Regions from separate parts of the Rhizobium sp. 57MFTsu3.2 genome, predicted to be linked through region 2. Evidence: riboswitches for the same ligand, from Rfam matches in the RefSeq annotation. Region 2 holds a riboswitch; each other region holds the start of a gene.
What was found. Region 2 has a riboswitch for cobalamin ahead of cobU (bifunctional adenosylcobinamide kinase/adenosylcobinamide-phosphate guanylyltransferase). Riboswitches for the same ligand answer to the same signal wherever they lie in the genome.
Positions count from the first base shown of each region.

Region 1: linked by a shared signal. The riboswitch ahead of bluB (5,6-dimethylbenzimidazole synthase) and the one ahead of cobU (bifunctional adenosylcobinamide kinase/adenosylcobinamide-phosphate guanylyltransferase) in region 2 are both predicted to bind cobalamin.
Region 3: linked by a shared signal. The riboswitch ahead of nrdH (glutaredoxin-like protein NrdH) and the one ahead of cobU (bifunctional adenosylcobinamide kinase/adenosylcobinamide-phosphate guanylyltransferase) in region 2 are both predicted to bind cobalamin.

Region 1 is NZ_JDWI01000003.1:170,110-172,367, forward strand. It holds gene AF71_RS04965 (LTA synthase family protein) at 1-15, opposite strand, end outside; gene AF71_RS04970 (PD40 domain-containing protein) at 233-1,066, shown strand; cobalamin riboswitch at 1,093-1,275, shown strand; gene bluB (5,6-dimethylbenzimidazole synthase) at 1,315-2,004, shown strand; gene AF71_RS04980 (DUF2865 domain-containing protein) at 2,011-2,258, opposite strand, start outside.
Region 2 is NZ_JDWI01000003.1:47,531-49,788, forward strand. It holds gene AF71_RS04345 (chloride channel protein) at 1-399, opposite strand, end outside; cobalamin riboswitch at 647-1,044, shown strand; gene cobU (bifunctional adenosylcobinamide kinase/adenosylcobinamide-phosphate guanylyltransferase) at 1,173-1,697, shown strand; gene cobW (cobalamin biosynthesis protein CobW) at 1,703-2,258, shown strand, end outside.
Region 3 is NZ_JDWI01000013.1:27,430-29,687, forward strand. It holds partial or broken gene AF71_RS15420 (5-methyltetrahydropteroyltriglutamate--homocysteine S-methyltransferase) at 186-821, shown strand; cobalamin riboswitch at 943-1,166, shown strand; gene nrdH (glutaredoxin-like protein NrdH) at 1,415-1,636, shown strand; gene nrdI (class Ib ribonucleoside-diphosphate reductase assembly flavoprotein NrdI) at 1,647-2,060, shown strand; gene nrdE (class 1b ribonucleoside-diphosphate reductase subunit alpha) at 2,030-2,258, shown strand, end outside.

The sequences.
Region 1 (2,258 bases), 120 kb from region 2:
TACCAACGCGATCAACTGGAAAACTCCGACGTCATAAAAGCTTCGTCGAACTGTCACATCTTCGTCATGAACGCTAGATGAACCGCTAGGTTTCCCGCATTTGTGATCGGTGGATAAAACGCCCATCACGCAGGAGCTACCTCCAGAGCAGATTCTCGGTCAGGCGCATTTGCTTGTGCTGAGTGGCGAGCCGTCGTAGGTCTGGCGGATTCGATGCTCAGGAGGATTCAGATTGCGCAGTTCCGTTGAGATCTACAACATCAGGACAGGCGAGGCGCGCGTCGTCTGGCAAACCACGCAACTCGTTGAGGCGCCGAACTTTTCGCCGGATGGGACCTATCTACTGTTGAACGGCGACGGACTCCTCTACCGTCTCGCACTTGATGGTTCGAGCAAGGTCGGCAAGGTCGATACCGGCTTTGCGACGACCTGCAACAACGACCACGGCATTTCGCCCGATGGCCGCCAGATCGTCATCTCCGACAAAACCGAATTCGGGAAGTCGACGATTTATGTGCTGCCGGCCGAAGGTGGTACGCCGCGGCTGGTGACGCAAAATCGGCCATCCTATTGGCACGGCTGGTCGCCCGACGGGAAGCAACTCGCCTATTGTGGCATCCGCAACGATTTGTTCGATATCTACACGATCTCCGTTGACGGCGGCGAAGAAAAGCGGCTGACCCACGGCGAGGGGCGCAATGACGGGCCGGACTATTCCGCCGACGGTCAATGGATCTACTTCAATTCTAGCCGCACCGGCCTCATGCAAATCTGGCGAATCCATCCCGATGGGACCGGTCTCGAGCAGGTCACCAGTGACAACTATGGGAACTGGTTTGCCCATCCGTCGCCCAACAACGACAAGGTTCTGATCCTTTCTTACGATCCTGATGTGTTCGACCATCCACGCGATCTCGATGTTCGCCTGCGGCTGATGGACATGGATGGCGCAAACCTGACGACGCTCTTCGATCTCTTCGGCGGGCAGGGAACGATCAACGTGCCCAACTGGTCGCCGTCAGGTGATGAGTTCGCCTATGTGCGCTACTTTCCCGTCTCGGATTAAGGGATTGCGTCGGCCAGGGTTTATAGGCATAGACGCGTCCGTCGGGTGCCCGTCGCAGGCGGGAGAATCGGGAATTCGGTGAAAGACCGAAACGTGCCCAACGCTGTAAGGCTGACGGCTGCCGCAAAGAGCCACTGGTCCAGTACCGGGAAGGCGCGGCAGTCGGATGACGCCAAGTCAGAAGACCGGCCCGACATCATAGACTGACCCGCGTGGACTGCGGGCGGTTGTGTTGTTGGGGATTGACGATGCGACCAGACCACTCAGGCTCCCTGTCGGGAGCCGCAGCCTTTTCGAACGAGGAACGCGACGCCGTCTACAGGGCGATTTCGACGCGACGCGACGTGCGTTCCGAGTTTCTCCCGGATGCCATACCGGACGACGTCGTCAAAAGGCTTCTGACGGCCGCGCATCACGCGCCGTCCGTTGGGTTCATGCAGCCCTGGAATTTTATCCTGGTGCGCGATGACAAGGTGAAGGAGGCCGCGTGGCAGGCCTTCAATCGCGCCAACCGCGAGGCCGGCGAGATGTTCGAAGGCGGGCGGCAACAGCTCTATCGCTCGCTGAAGCTTGAGGGCATCCGAACCGCACCGCTCAGCATCTGCGTGACCTGCGATCCGGACCGCTGCGGCGATGTCGTTCTTGGCAGGACGCACAATCGGCGGATGGATTCCTACTCCACGGTCTGCGCCGTGCAGAATCTGTGGCTCGCCGCCCGCGCCGAAGGCGTGGGGGTCGGCTGGGTGAGTATCTTTCACGAGTCCGATATCAAGGACATCCTCGGTGTTCCTGATCGGGTCGAGATCGTTGCCTGGCTCTGCGTCGGCTATGTCGACCGGTTCTATGACCAGCCGGAACTCGCCGTCAAAGGATGGCGCCAGCGATTGCTGCTGGAGGAACTGGTGTTTACGGATCGCTGGGACAATCCAGCGGACTGAGGGCGGCTATTGCTGCTGCGGCTGAGGGCCCGGCTTTGCCGGATGCTTGAGGTCGATTGTGCCTTGGTCGCCGGCCAAGAACTGCGGACCGATCTGGCGCACCTTGTTGGTCGCCGGATCATATGGCCTGTCCGGCACCTGAGGCTGCGGTGCAGCCGGGGCGGCGACCTTGCTCGCTGGCTCGGGCTTCTTGGTTTCGATCGTGGTGATCGATCCTTGTTGCGGCGGTTCGCTGATCGATTGGCTTTTTCGCA
Region 2 (2,258 bases):
TTGGACTGCGACCAGAATGCTATCGGTGAGAGATAGCCGACCGCCATGCAGTGCGTTCGCCTCGATCGGATCCACCATCGGCTTCTTGCGGGTCTTGGCAAGCACGAACAGCAACAGACCCAGGAGAATGCCGCCGCAGACCGGCGCCGTCAGCAACAGCAGCTTGTTGTCGATCTGCGACGAACTCAGTCTCTCGACGTCGCTGATTCCGAAGATCAGGCTGTGCATTTCGCGGGAAATGAGACCCATACCGGTCACCGCCAAACCCGATATGACACCGACGATCGCGCCGGCGATGACCATCCCCATCTCGCTGCGGCGCAGCAGGGCGCGCATCCGCCCGATATCGAGAAGGGTATGAAACGGACCGAAGCGGCGAATATCGATTTTGAGGAGCATGGCAGGAAAACTAGGCGGGCGCAGGCGCGTTCAAGTGCGAGGAAGGGAGGGGCAAATCAGTGGCGCGACCCGCTTGCGATGCAATTGCGGCAAAAGACCGGCGCGGACAATAATTATTTATGACGTAAGCCACTGATAAAAGACGATAAATCTTGTAGAGTAGGTCGACTTGACAGCGTTTCGCGGCGATGACGGCAATCTTAGGAGCGACGGCTTTTGATTGACTTCAGGAGTGGCCTTGCCTAACGATGACGCCATAACGGATGGTTCCGGACCGGTTGAATCGGTGCGGATGAAAAGGGAATGTGAAGCGGTGGACCCAATTCGGGCACCGTCATCAGAGCCGACCCCGCGACTGTAGAGCGGTCAGGGTTTTCCGTCCGGCGTTGGTTTCGCGTGGCTGACAGCCTGCAAGGGTGCAGGCGGGCTGTGCGAAAGTGGCGACGGAAAAGTCACTGGCAGTGCATCATGATCAACCGGGGCAGGACGCCTCTTACGTCTACGAATCGTCCGCCTTTTCATGAAATGCAGCCGGGAAGGCGAGGAAGATCCGCTGGCACGATCTGGGGCGACCGGTTTCCGGTTTGCCCCGATCGCGGCCAAGACCCGCGAGCCAGGAGACCTGCCAACTGTGCCGGGCGAAAAGCCCATTCCTGGGTGATGCCCGCTGCCAGCACGGAGGTTGTCATGGCTGAAAGACAGATTTGCCGGCTGCGCTCCGCAGTCGTTCCGGTCTCTCGCGGAAGGCTTCCGAAGATCGGTCAGCGTTTTCCATGAGCCCGATATCATCAGGCGCGACTTTCATCCTGGGCGGCGCGCGCTCGGGCAAATCGCGTTTTGCCGAGCAACTGGTCGTCTCGAGCGGCCTGGAGCACCATTACGTGGCGACCGGTCGGGCTTGGGACGACGAGATGCGCGCCCGGATCGACAAGCACAAAGCCGATCGCGGCGATCTCTGGCATACCCATGAAGAGCCGCTGGATCTTGTCGGCTGCCTGCGGGCGATCGATGGCGAGAAGCGGGCAGTTTTGGTGGATTGCCTGACGCTTTGGATCACCAATCTGATGATGGAAGACCGCGACATAGGGGCGGAATTTGCCTCGCTTGTGGCGTATCTGCCGACGGCACGAGCCCGTCTCGTCATCGTTTCCAATGAGGTCGGTCTCGGTATCGTGCCGGAAAACCGCATGGCGCGGGAGTTTCGGGACCATGCCGGCCGTCTGCATCAAATGATCGCGGCCGAGGCCGTGGATGTGTATTTTATCGCGGCTGGACTGCCGTTGAAGATGAAGGGTTGAATTTCATGAACCAGCAGAAAATTCCGGCGACCGTGATCACGGGTTTCCTCGGCGCCGGCAAGACGACGATGATCCGCAATCTGCTCTCCAATGCCAACGGTAAGAAGATCGCGCTTATCATCAACGAATTCGGCGATCTCGGCGTCGACGGCGACGTGCTCAAGGGCTGCGGCGCGGAGAACTGCACCGAGGATGACATCATCGAGCTCACCAATGGCTGCATCTGCTGCACGGTTGCCGACGACTTCATTCCGACGATGACCAAGCTTCTGGAGCGCGAACAGCGCCCCGACCATATCGTTATTGAAACATCCGGTCTCGCGCTGCCGCAGCCGCTCGTTGCGGCGTTCAACTGGCCTGATATCCGCACGCAGGTCACCGTCGATGGCGTCGTTACCGTTGTCGACAGCGCCGCCGTTGCCGCGGGCCGCTTCGCGGACGATCACGATGCCGTCGAGGCTCGTCGGGTCGAAGACGAGTCGCTCGACCATGAGAGCCCGATCGAGGAGCTTTTCGAGGACCAGCTGACCTGCGCCGATCTGATCGTACTCAACAAGACCG
Region 3 (2,258 bases), on a different contig from region 2:
CTGCACGGGAGGGCGCGTGGGTTGAGGTAGAGGGCACGAGGCGGGCGTCGCGCTAAGATCAAAATCGGGGCTCTCGTTCAAGAAATTCGAACCCGCGCCATGGTCGTCCAGCGAAAGACCGGACGTCCCGTACAATTCGAGATCACGACCGAAGTGAGGGGAAGCCTGCTTGCCTGGCTTGAACGCAGCCCATGAAGGGGATGCTGACGGGACCGGTTACCATTCTTCAACTGGTCCTCGTTCGCGACGACCTGCCTCGCGAGACCGTCTGCCGACAGATCGCGCTCGCCATCCATGATGAGGTGAAGGATCTCGAACAAGCGGGCGCCGGCGATGGTCCAGATCGACCAAGCGGCGTTACGCGAAGGCCTTCCCCTCAGGAAGGGTGCCTGGCAGCATTATCTCGATTGGGCTGTCGAGTGCTTCCGAATTTGCTCCAGCGACGTGGCGGACGACATGCAGATCCATACGCACATGTGCTATTCCGAGTTCAACGACATCATGGATTCGATCGCCGCGATGGACGCGGATGGGATCTCGATCGAGACGTCAAGGTCGAAAATGGAACTGCTCGATGCATTCGTCGGAGAAGGTTATCCGAACGAAATCGGACCAGGTGTCTATGACAAGCCGCGGGTTCCTCATGCCGAGGAGATGCGAGCGTTGATCAGTCTGGCGCGCACACATTTGAGCGACCGCCAACTTTGGGTCAACCCGGACTGCGGCTTGAAAACCCGCAATGGGAAGAGGTCAAACCCGCACTCGTCAATATGGTGAAAGCCGCGCGCAGCCTGCGCGAAGTAGCCGCGGTAGAGGGCTAGCCCTACCGTGCCACCGAACCCCGAAGCCGGGCGAAGGTCCGGCTTCGTTGCCTTCATTATTTGTCCCCAGCGTTTCTGCGTCTGTCTGATGGTATCCGTTGACGCGATTTTCGCCTCGTATACTATATCTTGTGTTCGAGGTTCTTCCGATTCGCGTCGGAAGCTAAGACGGGAATACGGTGCGTGAGGCCCATGATGGGTCGAGCAATGCCGGAGCTGCCCCCGCAACTGTGAGCGGCGAGCATTCGATCGATAGGTCCACTGAACGCCTTGAGGGCATTGGGAAGGCAGATCGAATGTGATGATCCGCAAGCCAGGAGACCTGCCTTGCAACGCAAACGTCCACGGGCGGGGTGTCCGGAAGGTCGCGATTGCGTGCGGGATGTTGCCGTGCGTGCCGCTTCCCCTGACCGCCGCATGAGCCACTTCGGGGTGAAGTCTTATGATCTTGAGTTTCGAAATCCGTCCGCGCGAATGACGGGCGCCTGAGCGTCCGGCGACCGCAAGCGGCTGCCTTCATCATCGCTCACTTTTGGCCGGACGTCGGAGGATGTCCGATCGCTATCGCCCGCCTATCTGACATGAGGATTACCATGACCATCACCGTCTACAGCAAGCCCGCCTGCGTTCAGTGCACGGCGACCACACGCGCGCTCGATCGGCAAGGGATCAACTATGACGTGATCGACGTCTCGACCGACACCGCGGCCTACGAGCTCGTGCAGGGTCTCGGCTACCGTCAGGTTCCCGTCGTCGTTGCCGGTGACCTGCACTGGGCTGGCTTCCGACCTGATATGATCAACGCTCTGGCCTGAGGATCGGCCGATGGGTGAGCTCGTCTATTTCTCCAGCAGATCCGAGAACACCCGCCGCTTTGTCGAAAAACTCAGGCTGCCCGCATCGCGGATTCCGATCGGCGCCGAGCTCACGCTTACGGCGGAACGTCCCTTCGTCCTGATCGTCCCGACCTATTGCGGCGACGGCGGCAAGGGCGCCGTCCCCAAGCAGGTGATCCGTTTCCTCAACGATGCGGCGAACCGCTCGAACCTCCGTGGCGTGATTGCCGCGGGCAACAGCAACTTCGGCGAGACCTACGGGCTTGCCGGCGACATCATCGCAAGGAAATGTCAGGTGCCCTACCTCTACAGGTTCGAGCTTCTGGGCACCGTGGAGGATGTCGCCAATGTCAAACATGGATTGGAACGATTTTGGACACGGCAGTTCTCGAACGCCCTGTGAAGGTGGCGGATACGAAGGTGGCGGACGCAACGCTCGACTACCACGCGCTCAACGCGATGCTGAACCTCTATGACGAGGACGGAAGGATTCAGCTCGACAAGGATCGGCAAGCGGCCAAGCAGTATTTCCTGCAGCACGTAAACCAGAATACAGTGTTCTTCCATAATCTCAGGGAGAAGCTCGATTACCTCGTCACCG